DNA from 3 places in the Kribbella sp. NPDC043289 genome. Region 1 is predicted to be linked to each of the others. Evidence: riboswitches for the same ligand, from Rfam matches in the RefSeq annotation. Region 1 holds a riboswitch; each other region holds the start of a gene.
The links. A riboswitch is a leader RNA that binds a small molecule or an ion and turns the genes downstream of it on or off. The one in region 1 is predicted to bind glycine.

Region 2: it holds a riboswitch for glycine, as region 1 does, so the genes downstream of both, gcvT (glycine cleavage system aminomethyltransferase GcvT) here and gcvP (aminomethyl-transferring glycine dehydrogenase) in region 1, are expected to answer to the same signal.
Region 3: it holds a riboswitch for glycine, as region 1 does, so the genes downstream of both, AC0662_RS32745 (L-serine ammonia-lyase) here and gcvP (aminomethyl-transferring glycine dehydrogenase) in region 1, are expected to answer to the same signal.

Annotation. Positions count from the first base shown of each region.
Region 1 is NZ_JBWKCB010000001.1:2,212,943-2,222,417, reverse strand. Features, by position in the region: gene ftsR (transcriptional regulator FtsR) at 1-598, shown strand, start outside; gene AC0662_RS10535 (bifunctional nuclease family protein) at 684-1,178, shown strand; gene AC0662_RS10530 (MerR family transcriptional regulator) at 1,353-2,021, shown strand; gene AC0662_RS10525 (dihydrodipicolinate synthase family protein) at 2,045-2,938, shown strand; glycine riboswitch at 2,954-3,041, shown strand; gene gcvP (aminomethyl-transferring glycine dehydrogenase) at 3,126-5,966, shown strand; gene AC0662_RS10515 (hypothetical protein) at 5,988-6,812, opposite strand; gene AC0662_RS10510 (serine hydrolase domain-containing protein) at 6,904-8,205, shown strand; tRNA gene AC0662_RS10505 (tRNA-Ser) at 8,220-8,291, shown strand; gene AC0662_RS10500 (hypothetical protein) at 8,332-9,475, shown strand, end outside.
Region 2 is NZ_JBWKCB010000002.1:353,654-363,128, reverse strand. Features, by position in the region: gene AC0662_RS13575 (LacI family DNA-binding transcriptional regulator) at 1-856, opposite strand, end outside; gene AC0662_RS13570 (carbohydrate ABC transporter permease) at 1,140-1,958, opposite strand; gene AC0662_RS13565 (carbohydrate ABC transporter permease) at 1,955-2,851, opposite strand; gene AC0662_RS13560 (extracellular solute-binding protein) at 2,848-4,113, opposite strand; gene AC0662_RS13555 (sulfatase-like hydrolase/transferase) at 4,110-5,579, opposite strand; gene AC0662_RS13550 (hypothetical protein) at 5,692-5,883, shown strand; gene AC0662_RS13545 (aspartate/glutamate racemase family protein) at 5,918-6,559, opposite strand; glycine riboswitch at 6,792-6,889, shown strand; glycine riboswitch at 6,890-6,989, shown strand; gene gcvT (glycine cleavage system aminomethyltransferase GcvT) at 7,042-8,130, shown strand; gene gcvH (glycine cleavage system protein GcvH) at 8,145-8,519, shown strand; gene glyA (serine hydroxymethyltransferase) at 8,521-9,475, shown strand, end outside.
Region 3 is NZ_JBWKCB010000006.1:421,155-430,629, forward strand. Features, by position in the region: gene AC0662_RS32735 (helix-turn-helix transcriptional regulator) at 1-352, opposite strand, end outside; gene AC0662_RS32740 (SDR family NAD(P)-dependent oxidoreductase) at 456-1,151, shown strand; gene AC0662_RS32745 (L-serine ammonia-lyase) at 1,152-2,525, opposite strand; glycine riboswitch at 2,605-2,697, opposite strand; gene AC0662_RS32750 (DUF3817 domain-containing protein) at 2,695-3,048, opposite strand; gene AC0662_RS32755 (alpha/beta fold hydrolase) at 3,146-4,573, shown strand; gene AC0662_RS32760 (hypothetical protein) at 4,584-4,811, opposite strand; gene AC0662_RS32765 (aminopeptidase P family protein) at 5,006-6,433, opposite strand; gene AC0662_RS32770 (GntR family transcriptional regulator) at 6,676-7,401, opposite strand; gene AC0662_RS32775 (LamB/YcsF family protein) at 7,499-8,251, shown strand; gene AC0662_RS32780 (5-oxoprolinase subunit B family protein) at 8,251-8,856, shown strand; gene AC0662_RS32785 (5-oxoprolinase subunit C family protein) at 8,853-9,475, shown strand, end outside.

The DNA of each region.
Region 1 (9,475 bases):
CTCCAAGATCCGGTTCCTGGAGGCCGAAGGGCTGGTGACGCCGGCCCGGACGGCGTCGGGCTACCGCAAGTTCAGCGTCGGCGACGTCGAGCGGTTGCGGTACGTGCTGACCGCGCAACGCGACCAGTACCTGCCGCTGAAAGTGATCAAGGAGTATCTCGGCGCGATCGACCGCGGCCTGCGTCCGGCCGCCGCGGGTCCACCGGTCGCGCCGAGCTCGTCGCCGCAGCCTCCCGGTCAGCCGGTCGCGGACGACTTCGGTGCCGCGGGCACCGAGCTGCGGATGACCCGCGACGAGCTGCGGACCGCCGCGGGCGTGTCCGCCGAGCTGCTCGCCGAGTTGGAGAGCCACGGCCTGGTGGTGGCCAGCGGCAACCACTACGCCGGCGACGCCATCGTGATCGCCCAGGTCGCCGCCGAGCTCGCGGCGTACGGTCTCGAACCACGGCACCTGCGCGCGTTCCGTACGGCGGCCGATCGGGAGGTCGGCCTGATCGAGCAGGTCACCGGGCCCCGGCGGACCGAGCAGACCGCCGAGCTGGCGGCGCTCACCGTCCGTCTCCATACGGCGCTGGTCCGCTCCCGCCTGCCGCGCTGATCCACCCCGGGACCCTGACCGTGACGCCGACCGTGGCGCACCCCGTGGGACTGCTGGTGCATTGACTGCGGAGTAGGCTGAAGGTGTGCGCGAAGTCGACGTGGTCGGAGTCCGGGTGGAGATGCCCTCGAGTCAGCCGATCGTGCTGTTGCGAGAGGTCGGAGGTGAGCGGTACCTGCCGATCTGGATCGGTGCCGCCGAGGCGAGCGCGATCGCGTTCGCGCAGCAGGGCATGGAGCCGCCACGGCCGCTGACCCACGACCTGTTCGCCGAGACCATCCGGGTGCTCGGCCACACCCTCAGCCAGGTCCGGATCGTGAACCTGACCGACGGCGTGTTCGAGGCGATCCTGGTCTTCGACGACAAGACCGAGATCTCCGCGCGGCCGTCGGACTCGATCGCGCTGGCGCTGCGGACCGGGACACCGGTGTTCTGCACCGAGGAGATCCTCGCCGAGGCCGGTATTCCGGTGCCGGAGAGCGAGACGTCCGGTACCGACGAGGTGGAGGAGGAAGAGGAGGTCGAGCGGTTCCGGGAGTTCCTGGACCAGGTGACCCCGGAGGACTTCGACAAGAGTTGATCCGGGTCCGGAGTCAACTGCGACCCGCCGATGTGCTCGTTCTGATACAAGAGCGACTAGGTAACGATTCGTGCTGCAGTCGCGACACGCTCCCGGCTCGACGCGGTTGTCGTTGACCCGGTTCAGGCCGCGGCTTACCGTGAAGGAGTCGTGGAGTGTTGTCACTCCACGCAGATGGCTCGTTCTAATCGGTATCAGGGAGGCTCAGGCGTGACACGCACCGGCGACACAGATCTGACGGCGCAGTCGGCGTCCGACGCGCACGCCGAGGCCGTGGCGGAGGCCACTGCCACTGCCGGCGTTCAGGGTCTGCTGTTCGACGACGACCTGCGGCCGATGCCGGAGGACGTCGGGTTCCGGGGGCCGACGGCCTGCGCTGCGGCCGGGATCACGTACCGGCAGCTCGACTACTGGGCCCGCACCGGCCTGGTGTCCCCGTCCGTGCGCCCCGCGACCGGCTCCGGTACGCAACGGCTGTACGGGTTCCGGGACGTGCTGTTGCTGAAGGTGATCAAGCGGCTGCTGGACGCCGGGATCTCGCTGCAGCAGATCCGGACCGCGATCGCCCACCTGAGCAAGCGCGGCTTCGACGACCTGACCCAGATCACGCTGATGAGCGACGGCGCGTCGGTGTACATGTGTACCTCGCCCGACGAGGTGATCGATCTGCTGGCCGGCGGCCAGGGCGTGTTCGGTATCGCCCTCGGTGGCGTCTGGCGTGAGGTCGAGGGTTCGCTGTCCGAGCTGCCCACCGAGCGTGCCGACGGTCACGACGAGTCGGACGAGGACGGCCACGCGGGCGATGAGCTCGCCGCCCGCCGCCGCGCCCGCATGACCGGCTGACCCGGCCCTTTTCCGCCCTTCCTGTGCGCCCACTCACCGCCAACTCGCTGCGCGGTGTGTGGGCGACCTTGTTGTTACCGCTGACCGCGGACGACTCGATCGACTTCGCCCGCCTGGAGTCGCAAGCTCGGACTCTGGGCGCGACTGCTGTCGACGGGCTCTACGCGCACGGGACGGCGGGGGAGTTCCAGACCCTCACCGAGGACGAGTTCGACCAGGTCAGCACGATCCTGGCCGCGGCCGGCAAGCCGTTCCAGATCGGCGCCAGTCACCCGTCGGCGCAGCTCCAGCTTGCGCGCGTCCGGCGGGCGGCGACGCTGGAGCCGGGCGCGATCCAGATCATCGTCCCGGACTGGCTCCCGCTGAACCCGCGCGAGGTCCTCGACTTCCTGCACCGGACCGCTGACGCTGCCGCCGGTGTCCCGCTCGTGCTCTACAACCCGCCGCACGCGAAGACGCAGGTCGGTCCACGCCAGCTCGCCGACCTGGCCGCGGCGGTGCCGAGTCTCATCGGCCTGAAGACCGCCGGCGGTGACAAGGCGTGGTTCGACGAGGCAACGAAGTCCGGTCTGGCGATCTTCGTGCCCGGGCACTTCCTCGCGAGTATGTCGTCACTCGGTGCGCACGGTAGCTACTCCAACGTCGCGGCCCTCTCACCGAACGGTGCCGTGAAGTACGCGACAGACCTGGACGTCGAGCGTCGGATCGGCGAGTTCTTCGCGAAGCACGTCGTACCGCTGCAGAAGGCGGGGCTGGCCAACCCGGCGCTGGACAAGTTCCTGGCCGCGGTGGGGGACTGGGCCGACGTCGGTACCCGGGTGCGGTGGCCGATGGAATCGGCGACACCGGAGCAGGTCGCGGCCGCGCGGCCGGACGCCCGTCGACTGCTGCCCGAACTGTTCGACAATTCCTGGTAGCCTCGGGACAGCCGTACACAACACTCGGGAGAGACCCGTGTTCGGGCGCCGAAGGGGCAATTCCTCCCCGGAACCTCTCAGGCCCATGGACCGAGTGTCACAGGCGACTCTGAAGCGTACTGCCTGCACAGCAGGGTGTGACAGAGGGGGAGGCGACCGGAAGCACTGTCAGCAACGGAGCCTCTAGATGAACAACTCACCCCACCTCTCGGCGACTTTCGCCGACCGTCACATCGGTCCGCGCCCGGACGAGATCACGCGGATGGTCCAGCTTCTCGGGTACGACGACGTGGACGCGCTCGTCGACGCCGCGGTCCCCGCCTCGATCCGATCCGCCGAAGCGCTGCGACTGCCCGAACCGGCCTCCGAGGTCGACGCGCTCACCGAACTCCGCCAGCTCGCGGCCCGCAACAACGTCGCCACCTCGATGATCGGCCAGGGGTACTACGGCACCTTCACGCCGTCGGTGATCGTCCGCCGCCTGGTCGAGAACCCGGCCTGGTACACCGCGTACACGCCGTACCAGCCGGAGATCTCCCAGGGCCGGCTCGAGGCGCTGCTGAACTTCCAGACCGTGGTCTCCGACCTGACCGGTCTGCCGACCGCGAACGCGTCGCTGCTCGACGAGGGCACCGCCGCCGCCGAGGCGATGACGCTGGCGCACCGGTCGAACAAGAAGAGCAAGTCCGACCGTTTCCTGGTCGACGCGGACTGCTTCGCGCAGACCATCGCCGTCGTCCAGACCCGGGCCGAGGCGCTCGGCATCGAGGTCGTCGTCGCCGACACCACCGACGGTCTGCCCGAGGGTGACTTCTTCGGTCTCCTCGTGCAGTACCCGGGGTCCGACGGCGCGGTCCGCGACCTGAAGCCGCTGATCGAGGCGGCGCACGGGCGCGACACGTTGGTGGCCGTGGCCTCCGACCTGCTCGCGCTGACGTTGCTCGAGGCACCGGGTGAGGCCGGCGCCGACATCGTCATCGGTTCCTCCCAGCGCTTCGGCGTACCGCTGTTCTACGGTGGTCCGCACGCCGGCTTCATGTCGGTGCGGTCCGGTCTCGAGCGGTCGTTGCCCGGTCGCCTGGTCGGCGTCTCGGTCGACTCCGACGGCGCCCCGGCGTACCGGCTGGCGCTGCAGACCCGCGAGCAGCACATCCGCCGCGAGAAGGCGACGTCCAACATCTGTACGGCGCAGGTCCTGCTCGCCGTGGTCGCGTCGATGTACGCCGTCTACCACGGTCCGGAAGGTCTGCGCGCGATCGCCGAGCGCGTGCACTCGTACGCCGGCAAGCTCGCCGCCTCGCTGCGCGCGAGCGGTATCGAGGTCGTTCACGACGACTTCTTCGACACCGTGCTCGCCCGGGTCCCGGGGCAGGCCGCCGACGTCGTCGACGCCGCCCGCCAGAACGGGATCTGGCTGCGACTCGTGGACGCGGACCACGTCGGCATCTCCTGCGACGAGAAGACCGACGTCGCCACGCTGACCCGGGTCTGCCAGTCCTTCGGCGGCCAGTACGACGACACGCTCGGCGCCCCCGCGATCGCGGTCGCGCGGACGTCGGAGTACCTGACGCACCCGGTGTTCAACACGCACCAGTCCGAGACCTCGATGCTGCGGTACCTGCGCAAGCTGTCCGACATGGACTACGCGCTCGACCGCGGCATGATCCCGCTCGGGTCCTGCACGATGAAGCTCAACGCGACCACCGAGATGGAGCCGGTCACCTGGCCGGAGTTCGCGGACCTGCACCCGTTCGCGCCGGTCGAGGACGCGGCCGGGTACGTCAAGCTGATCAACCAGCTGGAGCGCTGGCTGGCCGAGGTGACCGGCTACGCGAAGGTCTCGATCCAGCCGAACGCCGGCTCCCAGGGTGAGCTCGCCGGGCTGCTCGCGATCCGCGGCTACCACCACGCGCAGGGCTCGGCGGACCGCAACGTCTGCCTGATCCCGGCGTCGGCGCACGGCACCAACGCGGCGTCCGCGGTGATGGCCGGCATGAAGGTGGTCGTTGTCAAGGGCAACGACGACGGCACGATCGACCTGGACGACCTGCGCGCGAAGGCGTCCGAGCACGCCGCCAAGCTCGCGGCGATCATGATCACCTACCCGTCCACGCACGGTGTGTACGAGGAGAGCGTCCGCGAGGTCTGCCGGATCGTCCACGACAACGGCGGCCAGGTGTACGTCGACGGCGCGAACCTGAACGCCCTGCTCGGGCTCGCGAAGCCGGGTGAGTTCGGCGGCGACGTCAGCCACCTGAACCTGCACAAGACGTTCTGCATCCCGCACGGCGGTGGCGGTCCGGGTGTCGGTCCCGTCGCGGTCGCGGCGCACCTGGCGCCGTACCTGCCGAACCACCCGCTGCTCGACCAGGCCGGTCCGGAGTCCGGTGTCGGTCCGATCAGCGCGGCGCCGTTCGGGTCGGCCGGTGTGCTGGCGATCTCCTGGGCGTACATCCGGATGATGGGTGCCGAGGGGCTGACCGCCGCGACGAAGGCCGCCGTCCTGACGGCGAACTACGTGGCGAAGCGGCTCGAGGGCGCGTTCCCGGTGCTGTACACGGGCGAGAACGGGCTGGTCGCGCACGAGTGCATCCTCGATCTGCGGCCGATGACGAAGGAGACCGGGATCTCGGTCGACGACGTCGCCAAGCGGCTGGTCGACTACGGCTTCCACGCGCCGACGATGTCGTTCCCGGTCGCGGGCACGCTGATGGTCGAGCCGACCGAGTCCGAGGACCTCGGCGAACTCGACCGCTTCTGCGACGCGATGATCGCGATCCGGCACGAGATCGACCGGGTCGCCGCAGGCGAGTGGCCGGCCGCCGACAACCCGCTGGTGAACGCGCCGCACACCGCCGAGTCGGTCATCAACGACAAGTGGGAGCACGCCTACACCCGCGAGGAAGCCGCCTTCCCGCGCTCGGTCGACCGCGCCTCGAAGTACTGGCCCCCGGTCCGCCGCATCGACGGCGCCTTCGGCGACCGCAACCTCATCTGCTCCTGCCCCGCCCCAGAGGCCTTCGAGTAGCCCGAGGTTGGATGGAAGTCCTCAGAGGTATCTGAGGACTTCCATCGCGTGTTGACGGACAGGTCGCGCCAACTCTGTGAGGTCGCCGCCGTCGGCGAAACGGAGCAGTCGTGTGGCTGCGGCGAGCGTCGCGATGCGTCCGGAGGGCGAGTCGAGGAATTCTGACAGAACTCGGCTGACCGTCCGGGACAGCTCTGGGTACGCCAGACTCGTGCAGACGAGGGTGGCGGCGTCGTACCCGGCAGGCGCTCTGCCCCAGGTTTCCCAGTCCAGGATGGCCAGTGCCGGCGCGGTGAGGTTGCCCCAGTGGAGATCGCAGTGTGCGGTTGTCCAGGAGACGGACGCGATGTCGACCTCGATACCGAAGAACGCTCTGATGCCGTCGTTCACGTGCTCCGCGTCGACGCCGCGCGACGGTACGGGGTGCGTTGCCAGGGCGCGCAGGGCTTGGTTCAGGTCCGACAGCCACTGATCGGACGGATCGACCTGACCGTCGGGAGTCATGCCGGCGCAGATGGCCGCGTCGGCGACAAAGGTGCTGACCTCCCCGCGCATCCTGCGACCGTTGTCCTGCCACTCCCGCCACCGCTTGACCGTAGGCTTCGGTACGCCCTGGATCGCGTTGGCGGCAACGTTCTGGTCGAGGTATTCGCCATCGCCCCACTCGGGGTCGGCGTAAACGACCCGAAGCCAGGCGTCCTCGCCCGCATCGATCACGCGGCAACCAACCGAGTGCAAACGCCCGGTGTGCAACGGTCGCCCGACCCGCTCGACACCGAACTCCCGCGCGGCCCACTCCAGATGCCCCTCCATCCAATCACGCCGCCGCCGACCGTCGTCGCTCACCGCTCACCCTCTCTCGGCTGGCTGCTCCTCGGGGACAGCATCGCCTACGATGGCGCGAGTTGGCTCGAGGACCCAGTGACCGGAGGTTTCAGTGGCGGCCGTACGACCTGACACTTCCAGTGCTCTGTTTGCTGGGGTTGCGGCTGCGCAGAGTGACGGGCGGTTGCCGTCGGTCAGTGCTGGGGTGGTTCGGGACGGGGCCTTGGTGTGGACCGGGGTGCGGGGGCGGTTCGCGACGGCGGACGGCGGTGCGCCTGGGGCGGATGTGCAGTATCGGATCGGGTCGATCACTAAGACGTTGACGGCGATTCTGGTCCTGCAGTGCCGGGACGACGGGTTGCTGTCGTTGAACGATGCTGTGGGCAAGCATTTGCCGGGGGTCGCGTTCGGGGACCGGACGGTTCGGCAGTTGCTGGCGCACAGTGGCGGGATGAACGCGGAGCCGGTCGGTCCGTGGTGGGAGCGGAACCCCGGCGTCACGTTCGACGAGCTGACCGCGGCGATGGACGATGCGCAGGCGGTCGGTCCGGCGGATCGCCGGCACCACTACTCGAACCTCGGGTACGGCCTGCTCGGCGAGATCGTCGCCCGGCTGCGGGGCGCGTCGTGGCTCGAGCTGGCGCAGGCCCGGATTCTTGATCCGCTCGGCATGACCCGGACGACGTACTTTCCCTCGAGCCCGGCGGCCGAGGGTTTCTCCGTGGACCCGTTCAGCGGGCAGTTGGTGCCGGAGCCGGCGTACGACTCGGGGGCGATGGCGCCGGCCGGGCAGCTGTGGAGCACGATCGAGGATCTGGCGCGGTACGCGATGTTCTGGATCGATCCGGTGCACGAGGTGCTCAGCCGGGACTCGGTCGAGGAGATGACCACGCCGGTCGCCGCCGATCCGCGGGAGAGACTCACCGCGTCGTACGGCCTGGGGTTGCGGTTGATCGCGGATGATCCGCACCTGCTGATCGGTCACACCGGCTCGATGCCTGGGTTCCTCGCGGGGCTGTTCGTCGATCGGGTACGGCGGGTCGGCGCGGTCACCCTGGGCAACGCGACGTACGGCCGGGTCGCGTCGCTGGCGCCTGATCTGGTGCGCATCCTGATGAGCCACGAGCCGCCGATCGCGCAGGAGTGGGTCCCGGAGCCGCCGCTGGCGCAGGGTGCTGAGCTGCTCGGTCACTGGTACTGGGGCAACACGCCGCTCACGATCTCCGCGACGGCCGGCATTCTGCAGCTCTCCGGTGGTCTCAGCACCCGGCTCGCACCGCTCGAACCCGACCTGTATGTGGGCCGCGACGGCTACCTGGCCGGCGAGAAGGTCCGGGTCGTCCGCGACGGCGACACGATCTCGCACCTCGACGCAGCGACATTTGTCCTGACCAGAACGCCGTACGGCGGCTAGGCTGTAGCGCACTGCATGGAGTAGATCAGGGGTAGATCACCCGGCTGCTTACCGGGAGGGCGCAGGTTCGAGTCCTGCCTCCATGTCTGATGGAGCTGTCTCACATCCAGAGGACGGGGGTTCCGGATGCCGGACGAGCCGATGGTGACCGCTTCGGCCGAGTACGCGGTCGGCCGCCTGCAGCACGCGCTCGAGCGCGCCCTGGTCGCGGACGATCTCGCCGTACGCCGGCGCGCCGCGGCCCGGGTCGATGCCTGGCGCAACGTTCTCGACGGGATGGCGTCGGGACGGCTGACGGTCGGCTCGCGGACGCCGGTCGCGGACACCCCCGCGTGGGTCACGCTTGAGGTGGCGCACGGCGGGTTCGCGACCGGCCGGTACCTCGCCGAGGTCCCGGTGGATCCGGACGAGCTCGCCCGGGTGCCGGCCGACGCGCCGGGGGAGACGGATCGCGAGCGGGTCAACCTCTGGTACCTCGGCGACGAAGGGCTCGCGGAGCTCGGGCAGGCGCTCCGGACCGGGCGGTACCGCGTGGATGTCCCGGAGGAGTCGGCGCTGCTCGTCGTCGCGTGGTTGCTGGAGAACCGGCACGACGCCGCGGCACTGGACCTCGTGGCCGAGCTTCGTCCGCTGCTGCACCGGCTGCGGTTCACGCCGACGTTCACCCCGTCGTCCTTGCCGTCCGGAGCGGTCGTCCGACTGCAATCGGTGGGTGAGGTCGGGGACATGTTGCGGCGGGCAACGGTCCGACCGCAGATCGCCGCTCAGCTGGAGACGCTGCGCGTCTGGAACCCGCTGTACGACCGGCTGGTCGCGCTGTGGTGCGACACGGTCGACGGCGACCTCCCAGAGTTGGTCAGCTCGGAGCAGGTCGTGGGTGGCTGGCCGTGCCGGGTCTGGCCCGACGACTGGGTCGAGCGGCGGCGCCAGTGGCTGGACGACTACGAGGCGGCGGCCACCGTCCATCGGACCTCCCAGCGGCACGCGAAGAGCAACTTCGCCCGCCTGCACGCAGTCCTGGAACAGTGCCCGGTCGACAGTTCGGCGCTGAGTGGACGCGACGTGGGCTGGATCCGGCGTGCGCTCGCCAACACGGTCAGCGCCCACGGAGCGCCAGGATCCGAGCCGCGGGCGGCCTTGCGTATGACACAACGCTCGGTGGCCGCGCGTCCGACGTACGCGACGTTGGCGCACGTGCTGGGCGCTCGGCTGGACCGCTTCCCGCGGGACGGTGGTCTGCCGTCGCTCGACCCGATCGACGGTGCGGTCG
Region 2 (9,475 bases), on a different contig from region 1:
GAGTCGGCAGCGTGGCGAGGTCGTACGGGATGTCGTCGAAACCGACCACTGCGACATCCTGCGGTACGCGCAAACCACGCAGTACCAAGGCCCGGATCGCACCCATCGCCAGCCAGTCGGTGGCCGCGAAGATCGCGTCCGGGGCGGGGTTTCCCGAGTCCAGCCACTCGCCGAGCGTGCGCTCCGCGTCCTGACCGCGGAGCCCGCCGGTCGGCAGTACGACGTCCTCGTCGACCGGGAGCCCGGCGTCGGCGATCGCGTCGCGGTACCCGTTGATCCGCTCGTCCTCCATGCCGGGGCCGGGCGCCAGCGCCATCACCTGCCGCCTGCCGAGTGCCAGCAGGTGCTCGGTCGCGACCCGACCGGCCTCACGGTTGTCGATCCCGACGTGATCGGCGTCGAACTGCGCCGCGGCCTTCTCACCGAGCATCACCAGCGGCAACGCTGGATCGCGACCCGAGACGTCCTCGGCGGTCAGGCCGAGCGGACTCATCACGATTCCGTCCAGCCGCGCCGGGTGCCGCTCGGTGAGCAGCGCCAGCTCGGTCTCGCGGCGGCCGCCGGTCTGGTGGAACTGCACGATCCACCCGTACGCCTCGGCCGCGTCGAGCATCCGCGCCGCGAGCGAGGCGAAGTACGGCCGATCGAGCTGCGGTACGGCGAGCGCGATCACACCGCTGCGGCCCTGCGCCAGGTTGCGGGCCGCGATGTTCGGCCGGTAGCCGAGCTTGTCGATCGCGGCCAGCACCCGCTGCCGGGTCTCCTCGCGGACGTGCTCGGCCCCGTTGACGACGTTCGACACCGTCTTCATCGACACCCCGGCCGCCTCCGCGACATCGGTCAAGCGAGGCCTCATGGGCGTAAGCATGTCATGGGCCGAAGAGCGCGAGCAGCTAGGTCATGGGGCCTCCCGGCCTGGACTGAGGAGCGCAGGGAGCGCGGTCGCGGGGTCCCCGGTCTGGACTGAGGAGCGCAGGGAGCGCAGCGACTGGAGCGACGAGGGAAGACCGGGAACCAGACCCCGCGACCTGCCGCGCGCCAGCGCGGCATCGAGCACAGCGACTGGAGCGACGAGGGAAGGCCGGGAGTTCCAGCCCCATGACCCCGCCGGCGCCGAAGGCCCGGCCAAAAGAACAGCTTCATTTGAGGCCGGTGTGAGCCATTCCGGCCAGGATCCGGCGCTGGAAGATCACGAACACCACGACCACCGGAACCAGCGTTACCACGCTCATCGCGAACAGCGCGCCCCACTCCGAACTGCCGGTCGTGTCCAGGAATCCGCGCAGCGCGACCGGGACCGTCAGCTTGGTCCTGGTCGACAGGTAGATCAGCTGGCTGAAGAAGTTGTTCCAGGTCCAGATGAACGAGAAGATCGCGGTCGTCACCAGCGCCGGCGACAACAGCGGCAGGATGATCCGCCGGTAGATGCCCCAGTGCCCGCAGCCGTCGATCCGGGCCGCGTCGTCCAGCTCGACCGGGATCGACCGGATGAACTGCACCATCAGGAACACGAAGAACGCGTCGGTGGCGAGGAAACTCGGAACGATCATCGGCCAGAACGTGTCGATCCAGTGCAGGTTCCGGAAAATCGAGTACTGCGCGATCAGCGTCACGTGCGCGGGCAGCATCAGCGTCGCGAGCATCAATCCGAACAACGGTTTCCGCCCGACGAACCGCATCCGCGCGAACGCGTAGGCGGTCAGCGAGCAGGTCAGCACGTTGCCGATCACCACCGCCGCGCAGATGATCAGCGAGTTCATGATGTAGACGCCGAAGTTGGTCCCGGTGGAGGACCAGCCGAGCGCGTAGTTCCCGAGCGTCGGACGCTCCGGGATCAGGCCGGGATGCGAGAAGATCTCGGTGTTCGGACGCAGCGAGGCGGTGATCATCCAGAGCAGCGGGTAGAGCATCACCAGTGCCCCGAGGCTCAGTCCGATGTGTGCCAGGACGCGTTTCATCGGCTGGCCCCTTCGTCTCCGTAGAACACCCAGGTGCGGCCGAGGACGAAGTTCAGTCCGGTGAAGACCGCGATGATGAGGAGCAGCACCCAGGCCATCGCGGCGGCGTACCCCATCCGGAAGTTTCCGAACGCCTGCTGGTAGAGGTACAGGGTGTAGAACAGCGTGGAGTCGGACGGACCGCCCTTTCCGCCGCTGATCACGAACGCCGGGGTGAACGCCTGGAACGCGCCGATGATCTGCAGTACCAGGTTGAAGAACACCACCGGCGACAGCAGTGGGAGCGTCACCCGCCAGAACCGTTGCCATCGGCCCGCACCGTCCACCTCGGCGGCTTCGAGTACTTCGTCCGGAATCTGCCGCAGTCCGGCCAGGAAGATCACCATCGGCGCACCGAACTGCCAGACCCGGAGCACGATCAGCGTCCACAACGCCGTACCCGGTTCGGAGATCCAGCCGTGGCCCTGGATTCCGAAGAGGCCGAGGACCTGGTTGAGCAGACCGTCGCTGCCGAAGATCTGCTGCCAGAGCAGGGCGATCGCGACACTGCCACCGAGCAGGCTCGGCACGTAGTACAGCGCCCGGTAGACGGCCAGACCCTTGAGCCCCCGGTTGAGGAGTACGGCGACCGCGAGCGCGAACGCCATCTCGAGCGGGACCGAGACGCCGACGTAGATGAACGTGACCTTCAGCGACTGCAGGTACCGTGGGTCCTGGAAGAGCGCCGTGTAGTTCTGCAGACCCTTCCACTCGGGGGTGTTGAGCAGCGCGTAGTCGGTGAACGAGTAGTACAGCGACAGCAGCATCGGACCGATGGTCAGTCCAATGATCCCGATCAACCAGGGCAGCAGGAACAGGTACGCCGGGACGCTCCGGCGGAGGTTAGCGATCACTGACCGAGGGTCTTCCCGGCCAGGTCGACGAACTGCTGCGCGCCGGCCGCGGGCGTGGCCTTTCCGAAACCGATGTTCTCGGCGATCCGGCCGAACCCGGTGAGCAGCTCGCCGTACCCCTTCGGCCACGGCTTCGGCGACGGACCGACCTTCCCGGCCAGGCTCTCGACGTACTTGATCGCCCGCGCGCCCGCCGAGCCCGCGTCCGCGGAAACCAGGTCACGCGCTTTCTTCGACGGCGGTACGCCGAGCAGGATCCCGATCGCCTTGATCGCCTTCTCGTCGTTCAGCAGGAACCCGATCAGTTTCGCGGCGTCCTCGGGGTGCTTGCTCGCCGACGACACGCACCACAGGTCGAGGCCCTTGACGAACTGGCCCTTCAGGTCGCCCGCCGTCACCTGCGGGACCGGGAGGATCGTGAGCGGGCTCTTCACCAGCGGCTGGTAGAAGGTGACCTGCTGGACCCAGCCGAACTGCACCGGCGACTTGCCCTTGGCAATCAGCGACTTCTCGATCGCGGTCGTCTCGGCACTGACGTTCTGCGGCGGAGCGGCCTTGGCCTTCCGCAGGTCGTCCCAGTACCGGAACCACGCCTCGACGGTATCCTTGGTGGTCAGCAGTTTTCCGCCGTCGTCGGAAAACATTTCTGTTCCGTGCTGGCGGGCGAACACCTCGAACAGCTGGAAGTTTCCGGCCTGGTCCGTGGACCCGTACGAGCCCTGGACCGAGCCGGTGTAGTCGCGGGCGAACTCGGCGAACGCGTCCCACGTCCAGCCCTGTGCCGGAATCGTTCCGCCGGCTTTCTTGATCGCGCCTTCGTCGACGTACATCGAGTAGCTGATCGAGCTCTGCCCGATGCCATAGCTCTTGCCGTCGACGACACCGCTGTCCGCCACGTCTTTGTCGAGACCCGACGTGTCGATCCCCAGCGAACCGAGGTCCTTCAACGCACTCCGGCCGGCATAGTCACTGAAGTAGCTCATCGACATCCGGAGTACGTCGGGGGCGTTGTTTCCGGACGTCTGCGTGGCGAGCTTGTCCCAGTAGTCGTCGAACGGGGCACTTTCCGCGGTGTACTCCGCGCCGCCGTTCGACTTCCACGCGGCGAGGGCCGTGTTGATGGCCTTGGTCACCGGGTCCGGGCCGTACCAGGAAACTCGCATCGGACCGGACTTTCCGGAGGAGCAGCCGGGGATCATCGTCGCGGCGGTGGCGGCGGCGCCGAGCCCGAGCAGGGTGCGGCGGCTGAAGGTGGGGGTCATCGGGGTTCTCCTTGGGTGGCCGTCCAGCGCCAGTTGTGGGCCAGGCGGAGCGGGACGTAGTTGCCGTTCGGGAGGTCGTCGGTGAGCCGGGCCTGCCAGCGGGTGAGCTGGTGCAGCAGCCGGGCCCGGACGGCCAGGTGACGCTCGTCGTCGAAGAGGTTGTCGAGCTCGACCGGGTCGTTCTCCAGGTCGTACAGCTCGCCGGCGAGATCCGCGTGCACGATGAGCTTCCAGCGGCCGCTCCGCAGCATCCGCGCGGCGCCGGACTGGGTGACCGTGTTGAGTTCGTCGAACGTCCGGCCCTCGTACGCGAAGTGCAGCGGTGGCCGCGCCGTCACGTCGTACGCGCGACCGCCGAAACCTTGCTCGGCGATGACGCTGGCGAACTCCTCCTCGGGTGCTGGTTCCCCCTGGGCGAGCGGGAGCAGGCTGCGGCCCTGGACGCCATCGGGGATGGGTGCGCCGACGGCTTCACAGACGGTCGGGAGTACGTCGACGATCGAGACCGGTTCGTCGCGCTGCTGCACGGCGACGCCGTCGCCGGCGAGGACGAACGGGATCCGCATCAGGAACTCGGACAGGCCGGCGCCCTTGCGTTGCAGGCCGTACTCGCCGACGTAGTCACCGTGGTCGGCCAGCACGATCGTCAGGCGCGGTCGTTGCCGCTGCGCGAGACCGTCGTGCAGGCGGCGAATCTGGTCGTCGAGGAGCCGCAACATCCCGAGATAGTTGGCGGTGTAGCGGCGCCAGTTGTCGTCGTACCCCGGCCGTTTTTCCTCCTGGAGTTTCCGCAACCAGGCGTACGTTCCGCCTTTTTGCTCGGCCGCTTCGGGACCGGTCGATCGTTGCGGAACGTCTTCCGGTGCGACGAGGTCGAAGTACGGCTGCGGGACCTGGTACGGGTTGTGCGGCTCGGGATACGAGACCCAGAACAGACCGGGCTGATCCGGGTCGGCGTCGTCGATCGCCTTCAGCGCGTCGGACGTGATCCGGTACGGGAGCTGGCAGGTCACGTCGTACGGCGTCGGCTCGTCGGAAACACCGTGATCGAGCTGCGCGAGCCACTCGTCGAACGCTTTCTCGTCCGCGCTGCGCTCGGGGCCCTGGGTGTGGAAATAGGGGCCGGCGTAGGTGTCGAAGTCCCCGTCACCGCGGTGCATGTGCGGCTTTCCGGCGAAGTGCAGCTGGTAGTCCGCGCCCCGCAGTACGTCGAGCAGGTCCTGCTGGAAGGCGGCGTACTGCGCGTTGCTGTTCTGGCGGACCTGGTGGGCGCTCGGAAACCGTCCGGTGAGCAGACTCGTCCGCGCCGGAACGCACGCCGGGGCGGCCGTGTACGCGTTCCGGAAATCCGTTCCGCGGTCCGCCAGCCCGTCGACGAAGGGCATGGTGTCCACCGGATACCCACTCCGCCGGGTCAGCCCCACGCGCTGCTGATCGGTCATCACGATGACGATGTCGGGACGCATCGACCTACTCTCTGCTCGGGTTTTACAGCGCTGTAATACAGCGCTGTAAACCATGCCGCAGGGTCCGCGTGGTCGTCAAGAGGTGACCGGGCGGCCCGCTACCATCGCCCTCGTGATGTTCGAGCCGATGAGCCGCCGCCTGGCCGTGTCCTTCGCCGTCACCGGGCTGATCCTGTTCGTCGCCGGCCTTCTGGTGCGCCCGACGAACATCACCGTCGCGGTGGTGCTCTTCCTGCTGGCCGTCGGCCTCCTCGGCCTAGGCGCCTACGGAGCCCTCGAACGCCTCGTCAGCCGCCGCCGCTAACAGCGTCGTTCTCCTAGCGCGGGACCGTTTCCGGTCAGTGCGCAAGTGTTTCCGCGAGCCGGCGTACCCCTCGGTCGGGGCTGGTGAGGACCGGGACGGAGAGGTCCAGCCCTTCGGCCGCCGATGCCATGGATGCCTGCGCCAGCACCACCACGTCGCCATCGGCCGCCTGGATGGCAGCAGCAACCAGCGCATCGTGACGGGCACGATCTCCAGCAACGGCAGCCTCGAACGCGCCGGGCACAACAACTTCAGTGATCTCGACGTCCTGATCCAGGAGCTGCGCACGCTCACGCAGCAGCGCGGCCGTCGGCTGGACGGTGGTCGGCAGCGTCGCGATCACCGTCACACGCTTTCCGGCACGCACCGCCTCGTCCGCCATCGCCTCGTCGACGCGGTACACCGGTACGCCGATGCGGTCGGCGAGCGGAGCGGCGTACTGCGAGATCGACGAGCAGGTGAAGAGCACGGCCTCCGCGCCGGCCGCGACGGCCGCGTCACCGAGGTCGGCCAGCCGCTGGGCGACCTGCTCCGCCGCGGCACCGCGTCCGAGGTCGGCGACGATCTTGTCGTCGAGCAGGTTCTGCACCTCGACGCCCGGCAGGTGCTCCGCGGCCAGCGTCGCGAACGTCGGGATCACCACGGCCCCGGTGTGCAGGAAAGCGATCCGCGTCATCCGACGATCCTCACGTTTCAATGCGTGATACCGCTGTGGTGGCGACATCAACGGCGCTGCTTCGGAACCCAAGATTGACACGTTTCAGAACACCGGGTCAACGCCACGCGTGTCGCGCAGGAAACACCCTCCTCGAGCGTTTCCGGCGCGTTCCGGAACGGGTTTCGCGATCGTTTGACCTCGGGTGGCGGTCCGGCATACGGTCGGTCGCACAATTGCACATCGTGCCGTTCGAACCGGGGCGGAAGAGTTCCCTGCCCGACCAAGGCAGGGGCGCCGGAGGAGCAACTCTCCCCAGAAACTCTCAGGCCCAGTCACCGCTCCGGATGAGGCAACCTCTGGAAAGTCAGGACCGTCGTGTCCTGCACCCACGGTGCAAGCCGCACACTCTGCGGTGAAGCTCTCAGGTACCGATGACAGAGCGGGGAGGTCACCCAACCGGTGGTGCCACTGCGTGGCGCCGGAAGCCAGGGAGCCTCCTCATCGTGTCCCGACACACGCCGCTGTACGCCGTGCACCAAGAGCTCGGCGCGAGTTTCACCGACTTCGCGGGCTGGTCCATGCCGGTCCGCTACACCTCCGACGTCGCCGAGCACCACGCCGTCCGCACCACGTCCGGCTTGTTCGACCTCAGCCACATGGGCGAGCTCGAACTGACCGGTCCACAGGCCGGCCATGCGCTCGACTACGCGCTCGTCGGGCACCCTTCGAAGATCGCCGTCGGCCGCGCCCGCTACTCGATGCTCTGCACCGAGTCCGGCGGCATCGTCGACGACCTCGTCGTCTACCGCCTCGCCGACGAACACTTCCTGGTCGTCGCGAACGCCGGCAACGTCCCGGCTGTCCACGCGGCGCTCCAGGAACGCACCAAGTCGTACGACTGCCAGTTACGGAACACGTCCGACGACTGGGCGCTGCTCGCGGTCCAGGGTCCGGATTCGGAAAACGTTGTCGGAACGCTCACGGAACTCCCGGTCCAGCAACTGAAGTACTACGCCATCACCGCCGGCACCGTTGCCGGGCGCAACGTGTTGCTCGCCCGCACCGGGTACACCGGCGAGGACGGCTTCGAGATCTACTGCCGCCCGACGGACGCGCAGCGGGTCTGGACCACGATCAGCGCCGTACCCAGCGGGCCGCGACCGGCCGGACTCGCGTGCCGGGACACGCTCCGGCTCGAAGCGGGGATGCCGCTGTACGGCCAGGAGCTGAGCACCGCGACCACGCCGTTCGAGGCCGGACTCGGCCGGATCGTCGCCTTCGGCAAAGAAAACGGTTTCGTCGGCCGGGACGCACTCGCCCAGCGCCGCGACGACGGCTCCACGCAGATCCTGGTCGGCCTGGTGTCCGACTCGCGCCGCTCACCACGAGCCGGGTACGCCGTACTCGATCCAAGCGGTGAACCCGTCGGCACGATCACCAGCGGCGCGCCGTCGCCGACCCTGCGCCGCCCGATCGCGATGGCCTACGTCCGCCCCGGTCTGGAGCAGCCCGGAACCCCGTTGCTCGTCGACATCCGCGGCCGGCACGAGCCGGTCGAGGTCGTCACCCTGCCGTTCTACCGCCGCTGACCCCAGGAGCCACCATGCCTGTCCCGACCGACCTGAAGTACACCGCCGACCACGAATGGCTGACGCTCGACGGCGACACCGCGACCGTCGGCATCACCGCGTTCGCCGCCGACGCGCTCGGCGACGTCGTGTACGTCGACCTGCCGATCGTCGGCGCCACTGTCCGGGCCGGCGCGCCCTGCGGCGAGATCGAGTCCACGAAGTCGGTGAGCGATCTGAACGCCCCGGCCGACGGCGAGGTCGTCGAGATCAACCACGAGGTGATCGCCGACCCGTCCGTCCTGAACACCGACCCGTTCCAGGCCGGCTGGCTCTTCCGCCTGAAGGTCTCGGGGACGCCGGACCTCCTCGACGCGACCGCCTACGAAGCGCTGACGGGCGGTGCCTGACATGAGCCTGCTGGACCAGCACCTCGCGGACGCCGATCCCGAGGTACACGCCGCGATCCAGGCCGAGCTCGGCCGCCAGCGCGACACCCTCGAACTCATCGCCAGCGAGAACTTCGCGCCGATCGCCGTGATGCAGGCGCAGGGGTCGGTCCTCACCAACAAGTACGCCGAGGGCTACCCCGGCCGCCGGTACTACGGCGGTTGCGAGCACGTCGACGTCATCGAGCAGCTCGCGATCGATCGCGTGAAGGGTCTGTTCGGCGCCGGTTTCGCCAACGTCCAGCCGCACTCGGGCGCCCAGGCGAACGCCGCGGCCATGGCCGCGCTGCTCGAGCCCGGGGACACCATCCTCGGCCTCGACCTCGCCCACGGCGGCCACCTCACGCACGGAATGCGGCTGAACTTCAGCGGAAAGCTGTACGACGTCGTTTCCTACCACGTCCGCGACACCGATTTCCGGGTCGACATGGACGAGGTCGAACGGCTCGCCGTCGAGCACCGGCCGAAGCTGATCGTGGCCGGCTGGTCGGCGTACCCGTTGCACCTGGATTTCGCCGGTTTCCGGCGGATCGCCGACCTGGTGGGCGCGTACCTGATGGTGGACATGGCCCACTTCGCCGGCCTGGTCGCGGCCGGGCTGCACCCGAGCCCGGTACCGCATGCGGATGTCGTCACCACGACTACGCACAAGACCCTGGGTGGTCCGCGCGGCGGAGTGATCCTCACGAACCGCGCGGACCTCGCCAAGAAACTCAATTCCGCGGTCTTTCCGGGCCAGCAGGGCGGTCCACTGGAACACGTTGTCGCGGCGAAGGCGGTCGCCTTCAAACTGGCCGCGACGGACGAGTTCGCCGAGCGGCAGCGCCGAACGCTCGACGGCGCGCGGGCGATCGCCGGACGGCTGCTCGCGGACGACGTCCAGGCAGCCGGGATCTCGGTCCTGACCGGTGGCACGC
Region 3 (9,475 bases), on a different contig from region 1:
CGCACAGCGGCGCGCCCTCGAGCTGGTCCACGATGCGCTGCACCCCCGGTGGGATGTACGCCGAGATCCGGCCGGGCGTCGGCTCGACCTCGCCCGCGAGCACGAACAGATGGTTGCGCTCGGCATCGGACAGCCGGAGCGCCCGGGCCAGCGCGGTCAGCACCTGCACGGACGGCGAGTCCGACCGGCCCTGCTCGAGCCGGACGATGTAGTCCACCGACAGCCCGGCCAGCTGCGCCAGTTCCTCGCGCCGGAGCCCCGGAGCGCGCCGCTTCCCGCCGGCCGGCAGGCCGACCTGCTCCGGCGTCACCCGATCGCGCCAGGCGTGCAGCGTTCTCCCGAGCTCACCCATACCTGCCAGTATTCCGCGTCCGCCGTGTCCCAGCCTGGTACTGCCATTCCCTAGGACATCGTGGGTACTACCTGGTCGACCACCGCGGCGAGAGGGTGAACCCATGACCACGACACTCATCACCGGGGCCAACCGAGGCCTCGGCTACGAAACGGCCCGCCAGTTGGTCGAGGCCGGACACACCGTGTACATCGGCGCCCGGGACCCGCAGCGCGGCAAGCAGGCGGCGAGCGATCTGGGCGCGCACTACCTGCCGCTCGACGTCACCAGCGACGAATCGGTCGACGCGGCCGCGGAACAGCTCGACGCGCTCGACGTACTGATCAACAACGCCGGCATTCCGGGGCCGCGCAAGGAGGCGCGCGACCTGACCGCCGCGGACCTCCACCAGGTGTTCGACCTGAACGTGTACGGACCGGTTCGGATGCTCCGCCGGTTCCTGCCGTTGCTCGAGCGCAGCGCCAACCCGGTGGTCGTCAACGTGTCGAGCGGGCTGGGTTCGATCGCCACGGCGGTGGACCCGGCGGCGCACACCGGCGCCGTACCGGTGTGGGTCCCGGCTCCGGCGTACGGCGCGTCGAAGGCGGCGCTGAACATGCTGACGGTCCAGTACGCGAAGCAGCTGCCGAACCTGCGGATCAACACCGTCGACCCCGGGTACACCGCGACCGACTTCAACGGACGCAGCGGTTACCAGACCGTCGAGGAAGGCGCCGAGATCATCGTGCGGCTGGCGACGATCGACCAGGACGGCCCGACCGCGGAGTACCTGAGCATCCACGGCACCGTTCCGTGGTGATCAACACTCGATGACGTTGACGGCGAGGCCGCCGCGCGAGGTCTCCTTGTACTTGATCTTCATGTCGGCGCCGGTCTCGCGCATCGTCTTGATCACCTTGTCCAGGGTGACCACATGGACGCCATCGCCGTGCATCGCCATCCGGGCCGCGTTGATCGCCTTCACCGACGCCATCGCGTTCCGCTCGATGCACGGGATCTGGACCAGGCCGCCGACCGGGTCGCAGGTCAGGCCGAGGTTGTGCTCCATCGCGATCTCGGCGGCGTTCTCGACCTGCTGCGGCGTCCCACCGAGCACCTCGCAGAGGCCGGCCGCCGCCATCGAGCAGGCCGAGCCGACCTCGCCCTGACAGCCGACCTCGGCGCCGGAGATCGACGCGTTCTCCTTGTACAGCACGCCGATCGCGCCGGCGGCCAGCAGGAACCGGACCGCTCCGTCGTCGGTCGACCCCGGCACGAACCGCCGGTAATAGTGCAGGACGGCGGGAATGATGCCGGCGGCACCGTTCGTCGGGGCGGTGACGATGCGGCCGCCGGACGCGTTCTGCTCGTTGACCGCCAGCGCGAACAGGTTCACCCAGTCCATCACCTTCAACGGATCGACGGACCAGGGGTCGGCATTCAGCCGGCGGTGCAGGGAGTGTGCGCGGCGCGGCACCTTCAGCCCGCCGGGCAGGATGCCCTCGGTCTCGCAGCCCTCACGGACACAGTCCTGCATGACCTGCCAGATGTGCAGCAGGCCGTCGCGGATCTCGTCCTCGGTGCGCCAGGCGAGCTCGTTCGCGAGCATCACCTCGCTGATCGTCAGCTGCGACTCCCGGCACCGGTCGAGCAACTCCGCGCCGGTGGTGAACGGGTACTTCAGCGGGGTGGTGTCCGGGACGATCCGGTCCCCGGCCGCGGCGGTCTCGTCGACCACGAAGCCACCACCGACCGAGTAGTAGGTGCGCTCCCGCAGTACGGCGCCGGTGGTGTCCCGGGCGACGAACATCATCCCGTTCGGGTGGTACGGCAGGGCCTTGCGGCGGTGCATCACCAGGTCGGTGTTCTCGTCGAACGCGATCTCGTGGGTCCCGGCCAGCAGGATCCGGCCGCGCTCGTGAATGGTCTCGACGCGGGCGTCGACCGAATGCGTGACGACGGTCTCCGGGTCGGCACCCTCGAGACCGAGCAGGACGGCCTTGTTGCTGCCGTGGCCGTGCCCGGTGGCGCCGAGCGAGCCGAACAGCTGCGCCTCGACGGTCGTCGTCGCGGCCAGCAGACCGTCGGCGGCGAGGCCGAGCGCGAACGTGCGGGCCGCTCGCATCGGTCCCACGGTGTGGGAACTCGACGGGCCGATCCCGATACTGAACAGGTCGAAGACGCTGATCGCCATTGTGTGGAGGTCCCTTCCGGTCGTCGTTGACCGAGTGGTGTCCTCCCCGCTCTGTCAGGCTGATGCCCTCCAGAGGTGCCTCGCCCGTACGGTGAAGGTGCCTGAGAGATTCTTGGGGAGAGTTGCTCCTACGGCGCCCGGATCAGGTCCGGGTCTCTCCCGCACGGGTTCATGCGGCTGTTGAGTTAGCTTCCGCTGTGGACGGTACGGCGGTCTCACGCCCGGCGTCAATCCGGCCCGTGCGCACTGCCCAGAGTTCGAAGAACCAGGTGAACAGCGGCGGAACACTGGCGGCAAGCGCGGCCAGCGTGACCGGCCAGGACCAGCGCAATGGGCCGCGGACCGCGAGCACGGTGATCACGTAGGCGACGAAGATGCCGCCGTGGATCGGGCCGAAGATCTTGACCCCGATCTCGTTGTCGGACAGCACGTACTTGAACAGCATCCCGATCAGCAGTCCGGTCCACGAGAGCGCCTCGGCGATCGCCACGACCCGGAACCACTGCGCATGTTTGGTACTCATCAATGCCCGACCCTAACAAGCCCCCCAAGCCGGGTTCGGGGTCCTGCGGGGCTGCTCCCCGATGCCGCAAGCAAGCGATTGCCGAAGGATCGTCGGCATGGTTCTCATCCAACGCGCCGTCATCGGCGCTGCACTCTTCGGCGTCGCGGCCGCCGGACTGCCAACACTGACAACACTGCCCGCAACCGCCGCACCACCGAGCACGGTGCAGTGGTCCGACTGCAAACCCGAGGGTAAGGACGATCCCGCCGCAGTGCAGGGCTCGCAGTGCGCGACGCTCCAGTTGCCGGTCGACTGGCGAAACCCCGGCGGTCCGACGTTCGACTTCGCGATCGCCCGCCGTACGGCGAAGACGCCCGGCGAGCGCGTCGGCGTCCTGGTGTTCGGGCCGGGTGGTCCCGGCGACTCCGGCGTCGACCGGATCAAGACCGGGATCAGCCGGTTCAGCACCGACCTGCAGGACCGCTTCGACATCGTCAGCTTCGACCCGCGCGGCGTGGCCCGCAGCAACCCGGTGAAGTGCTCGGCGGACCTCGTCGCGAAGCAACCCTCACCGATCATCAAGAGCGCGGCCGAGTTCAGTACGACGCTCACGTACAACCGCCAGCTCGCCACGGACTGTCGTGAACACACCGGCCCGGTCTACGACCACCTGGACACCTGGCAGACGGTCCGCGACGTGGACGCGGTCCGCCGGGCGCTCGGCGAGTCCACGATCTCGTTCCACGGCAGCTCGTACGGCACGTTGCTCGGAGGGCAGTACGCCGAGACGTACCCGGACCGCGTGCGCGCGATGGTGCTGGAGAGCACGATCGACCACGCCACGGCCACGACCCGAGGATTCATCGACGACCAGGCCGCCGCGGCGCAGGACTCGTTCGACGAGTTCGTGAAGTGGTGCGACGCGACAACGAGCTGTGCACTGCACGGTCGCGACGTCCGCGCGCTGTGGGCCGACCTGCTCGCCAAGTCGGCTGATCCGTTCAAGCTCAGCTACTCCGTGTTCAAGTTGCTGTACGCGCCGCAGTGGTCCGCGCTCGCCGACACGCTCGCCGCCGGTGCGCCCGCGAAGACAGCCGCCGCGACCGGGCTCACGTCGTACCCGCTGGCGGTGTTCTGTCAGGACTGGAACCTGCCGGTGCGCGACTATCGCGAGTACGCCGCCCACCTGCAGCGGGTCGCGCGGAACAACCCGGACATGCGCTACCCGGGTCCGCTGATGGCCGTGTCGATCTGTCTCGGCGCACCGCCCGCGAACAACCCGCAGCACAACCTGAAGGTCCGTGGCCTCAAGACGCCGGTGCTGGTCGCCAACGCGATCCACGACCCGGCGACCGGCTACCCCTGGGCCCAGAGCGTCACGCGCCAACTCGGCCGGTACGGCGTTCTGCTGACCTACGAGGGCTGGGGACACGGCAGCTACTCGAAGAGTCCGTGCATGCAGGGCACGATCGACGACTACCTGATCTCCCGGGAGGTACCGACGCGCGGCAGCACCTGTGCCGCCGTACCGCCGGCGGGGTGACGAGCCGGCGTCAGACCGGAACGCCGATCACGTCGAGGACGCGGTCCAGGTGGTCGCCGCGGACCAGTCGGCCCGCGAGCAGCCGGAGCTTGGCGCAGGCAGTCTCCAGCGCCTGCGCCTGGGTCCGGCAGTTGTCGACGTACCAGAACGGATCGTCCGGTTGCGGATCGTCGGCGTCGTCGATGTCGGCGTACCAGTGCCGGTCTCCGCAGTGCACCACTCGGACTCGAAGATTCATGCTGACTGCTCCCCGTACCCGGGGTTCCTGAGTACCCCGTGGTCCCCAGTCGGGGCCGACTCGGCCGGGCGCGTGGTCCGCGGCCCCCCACATGCCACGCGCCGGGCCGAGTGCGACCCTCCCCCGCCTGTTACATCGTCGAGGCGGCGGCGATTGTTACTGGTGGTGACCAGTAATTTTCGGTAGTTGAGTGGTCACTTACCGAGCTGTGTCCGGGTCCACTGCTCCAGGCCGTCGGTGGTGATCGGCAGGTCCTCGGTGAGGATCTCCAGACGGTCGGAGTGCACGACGACGTTGTCCTCGATCCGGATGCCGATCCCGCGCAGCTCCGGCGGGACGGTCTCGTCGTTCGGGTGGAAGTACAGGCCCGGCTCGACCGCGAGAGCCATCCCGGCCTCGATGGTGCCGGCGAAGTACGCCTCCGGCCGGGACGCGTCGCAGTCGTGGACGTCGAGGCCGATGTAGTGACCGGTCCCGCAGACGATGTACCGGCGGTGCTGCTGCCCGTCCGGGCCGAGCAACTCGTCCATCGAGACGTCCAGCACGCCCCAGTCCCGCAGCCCTTCGGCCAGCACCCGCAGCGCTTCGTACTGGAAGGCGCGGTACGGCGCTCCGACCTTGACCGCCTCGAGTGAGGCCAACTGCGCCTTGTGCACCAGGTCGTGCACCTGGCGCTGCGCCGCGGTGTACTCACCGGTCGCCGGGAAGGTCCGGGTCACGTCGGCGGTGTAGAGCGTGCGGGTCTCGACGCCGGCGTCCAGCAGGATCACGTCGCCCTCGTTCACCGCGCCGTCGTTGCGGACCCAGTGCAGCACCGGCGCGTGCTTGCCAGCGGCAACGATCGACGCGTAGCCGACGCCGTTGCCGGCGGTCCGCGCACGCCGGTCGAAGGTGCCCTGCAGCCAGCGCTCGCCGCCACCGCGGATCGCCTCCGGAAGCTCGCGGGCGACGTCCTCGAACGCGAGCACGCTGGCCGCGACCGCCTCGCGCAGCTGGTCGAGCTCCCAGTCGTCCTTGATCCGACGCAGCTCGGCGAGCGTCTGCCGCAGCGCGTTGCCGTCCGAGGGCGCCGTCCGGACCAAGGCGTCGAGCATCGGCTCGACACCCGGCACCGACAGCATGAACGGGACCGCGCCACGCACCGCCGCAGGCAGTTCCTCGATCGGGCGGCAGGCGATCTGCAACGCGTCCGACCAGTCCTTCAGCCCGGGCACCGGGCCGATCCACAGCTCACCGTCACGCGCGTTCGCGAAGAAGTCCGCCTCGTCCGGCCCGGCGGTCTCCCGCAGGTACAGCGTCGCGTCACCGTCCCCGGAGATCACCAGTACGGCGCCCTCGGCCTGGCAGCCGGTCAGCCACACGAAGTCGCTGTCGGCGCGGAACGCGTAGTCGGTGTCGTTCGACCGGACCGGCGCCCGGCCGGCCGCCAGCGCGATCCGCCGGCCCGGCAGCGCCGCCGCCAGCTTGCGCCGGTGCTCGGCCGCCGCCTCGGCAAGCCCCTCCGGCACCGTCACCGACCGGTCCACCGGCCCCCAGCCACGCGAGACGAAGTCCCGGAAGCCCTTGGCGTCGATGGGACGGTAGGACTTCGGCGTCTGGTCGGTCCGAGCATCGTCGGTCATGAGCTGAGCTCCCCTTTACAGCTGACGGTTTTAAGGGCGTGTGTGGTGGTGCAGCGCCGTAGCGAGCAGGTGCTCGGTGCGGTAGCTCGGCGCGCGGGGGCGAAGGTCTCGATGCGGAGCATCGTGGCCTTTGCACCCGTGCGGCGAGGTGCCGTGCCGAGTGCCGCGCAGTAGGCGCTGGACCACCACACACGCCCTCACATCAATTCAGGTTCCTACGGGGGTTTGCAAGCCCTTATCTCTTATCGAGAACGGAAGGCGGCGAGCAGGCCCTGTTCGGAGTCGAGGAGGTACTGGTGCAGGTCCGCGGCGGCCTCGTCGTACTTGCGTGCTTCGAGCAGTTCGAACAGCCCGCGGTTGCGCTGGATGTACGGCTCGTGCAGCTCCCGCGGGGTCGCGATCACGTGGAAGAGCAGCCGCAGCTCGGCGAGCAGCCGGCCGGTCATCGCGTCCATCCGGGAGCTGTCCGCGAGCCCGATCAGGTGCTGGTGGAACCGCATGTTCGCCGTACCGACGGCCGGCCAGCGGTCCGCCCGCGCGGCGGCCTCGGCGGCCTCCACGTCGTCCTGCAACGGCTCGAGCCGGCTCGCCGGGAGTTCGGGGTCACGCTCGGCCAGTCCGCGGACGACATCGACCTCGAGCACGCGGCGCAGCCGGTACAGGTCGATCACGTCGCGCTCGCCCAACTCGGGGACGAACACCCCGCGGTGCAGCTTGTAGACCAGCAGTCCCTCGTGCGTCAGCAGCCGGAAGGCCTCACGCAGCGTGTTCCGGCTGACCTCCAGCACCTCGGTCAGCTCGACCTCGGACAGCTGGGCGCCGGGCGGCAGCGCGCCCTCGGTGATACTGCGGCGCAGGATGTCCGCGGCCCGCTCGGCCGAGCTGCTCCGGTCCAGACGTGCGACATCGGCCGCGACGGTCCGCAGCCACGTCTGCCGTCCGGTGTCCTCGGCCCCACCCGTAGTCATCTCCGCATCATCGCGCACCCGGAGTGATCAGGAAAGTGGAACAAGCCTCTTGCAGGATTGTTGAACAATCTTCTAGGCTCGTCGGAGGAGGTGGCGGATGGACCTCAACGCGGACATGGGTGAAGGATTCGGCTCCTGGTCGATGGGTGACGACTCGGCGCTGCTCGAGGTCGTGACCAGTGCGAACGTGGCCTGCGGCTTCCACGCCGGCGACCCGTCGATCATGCGCCGGGTGACCGCGGAGGCGGTCGAGCGCGGGGTCGCGATCGGGGCCCACGTCGGGTACGCCGACAAGGCGGGCTTCGGGCGCCGCTTCGTCGACATCCAGCCGGCCGCGCTGCGCGACGAAGTGGTGTACCAGATCGGTGCGCTCGACGCCTTCGCACGAATTGCGGGTGACCGGGTGCGGTACGTGAAGCCGCACGGCGCGCTCTACAACACGATCGGCCACCATCACGAGCAGGCTGCCGCGGTGGTCGCCGCGGTCGCGGAGTACGACAAGACCCTTCCAGTGCTCGGTCTGCCCGGCTCGGTGTGGCTCCGGCTCGCCGAGGAGGCCGGTCTGACCGCAGTACATGAGGCCTTCGCGGACCGTGCGTACACGCCGGCCGGGACGTTGGTGTCGCGGCGCGAGGCCGGCTCGGTCCTGCACGACGCGGACAAGATCGCCGCCCGCTGTACGGCGATGGCGACCGGCCAACCGATTGCGGATGTCGAGGGCGGCTCGCTCGTCGTCGAGCCGGCGTCGATCTGCGTGCACGGTGACACCCCGGGCGCCGTCGACATCGCCCGCCGGGTGCGTGGGGCGATGGAGGGAGCGGGCGTCCAGATGCGCCCGTTCACCGGCTGATGCGCATCCTCCCGTCGGGCGACCGGGCCCTGCTCGTCGAGCTCGACGACATCGACCAGGTCCTCGGGTACTACGCCGCGCTGCAGGCGGATCCCCCGGCGGACGTGATCGACATCGTCCCGGCGGCGCGGACCGTACTGGTCACCACCAAGGGCTCGCTCGATGTACTGACGCGCGCCTTGCGGACTGTGACTCCTGCCGGAGGCACGCAGTCCGCCGGCGACCTGATCGAGATCCCGGTCGTGTACGACGGTGCGGATCTGGAGGACGTGGCGCGACTGCTCGACTGCTCGACCGCCGAGGTCGTTGAGAGGCATACCGGCGACCAGTGGACGGTGGCGTTCTGCGGGTTCGCGCCGGGGTTCGGGTACCTGACCTCCGGCGGTCCGTGGGACATCCCGCGGCGCCAGTCACCGCGGACGAAGGTGCCGACCGGTGCCGTCGCGCTGGCCGGGGAATTCAGCGGCGTGTATCCGCGGGAGTCGCCCGGTGGATGGCAACTGATCGGCCGGACGTCCGTGCGGATCTTCGACCAGGAACGCGATCCGGCCGCACTGTTCCACCCGGGCCGCCGGGTCCGGTTCGTCGACGCGGGTCGTGGATGAGCAGCCTGACCATTCTCGCAACGGGGCCGTTGGCAACGATCCAGGACCGGGGACGCCCCGGGCAGGCCGCGCTCGGCGTTCCCGCATCGGGCGCCTGCGACCGGACGTCGTACGAGCTCGCGAACCGGTTGGTCGGGAACCGCGGCGGCGCGGCCGCGGTCGAGGTGACGTACGGCGGTTTGGAGGTGCACGCCGACAACGATCTCGTCGTCGCGATCACCGGCGCTCCGTGTACCGGCGTACCGCTGAATGCGCCGACGGTGCTGCGGGCCGGCTCGGTGCTGCGGCTCGGCACGCCACCGAGCGGGTTGCGGACGTATCTGGCGGTCCGCGGCGGGATCGACGTACCTGCGGTCCTCGGCTCGCGGTCCACCGACTTGTTGTCCGGGCTCGGCCCGGCGCCGCTCGCCGCCAACGAGACCCTGCCGATCGGCGCTCTGGTCGAGCCGATGCCCGGGGTGGACCTGGCGCCCGTCGCACATCCCGCCGGCGGGACCGCCCTACTGCGGGTCACGCCCGGGCCGCGGCGGGACTGGTTCACCGACGACGGGTGGGCGTCGCTGGTGTCGCAGACCTATCAGGTGAGCAGCAACAGCAACCGCGTCGGCGTCCGGCTCGA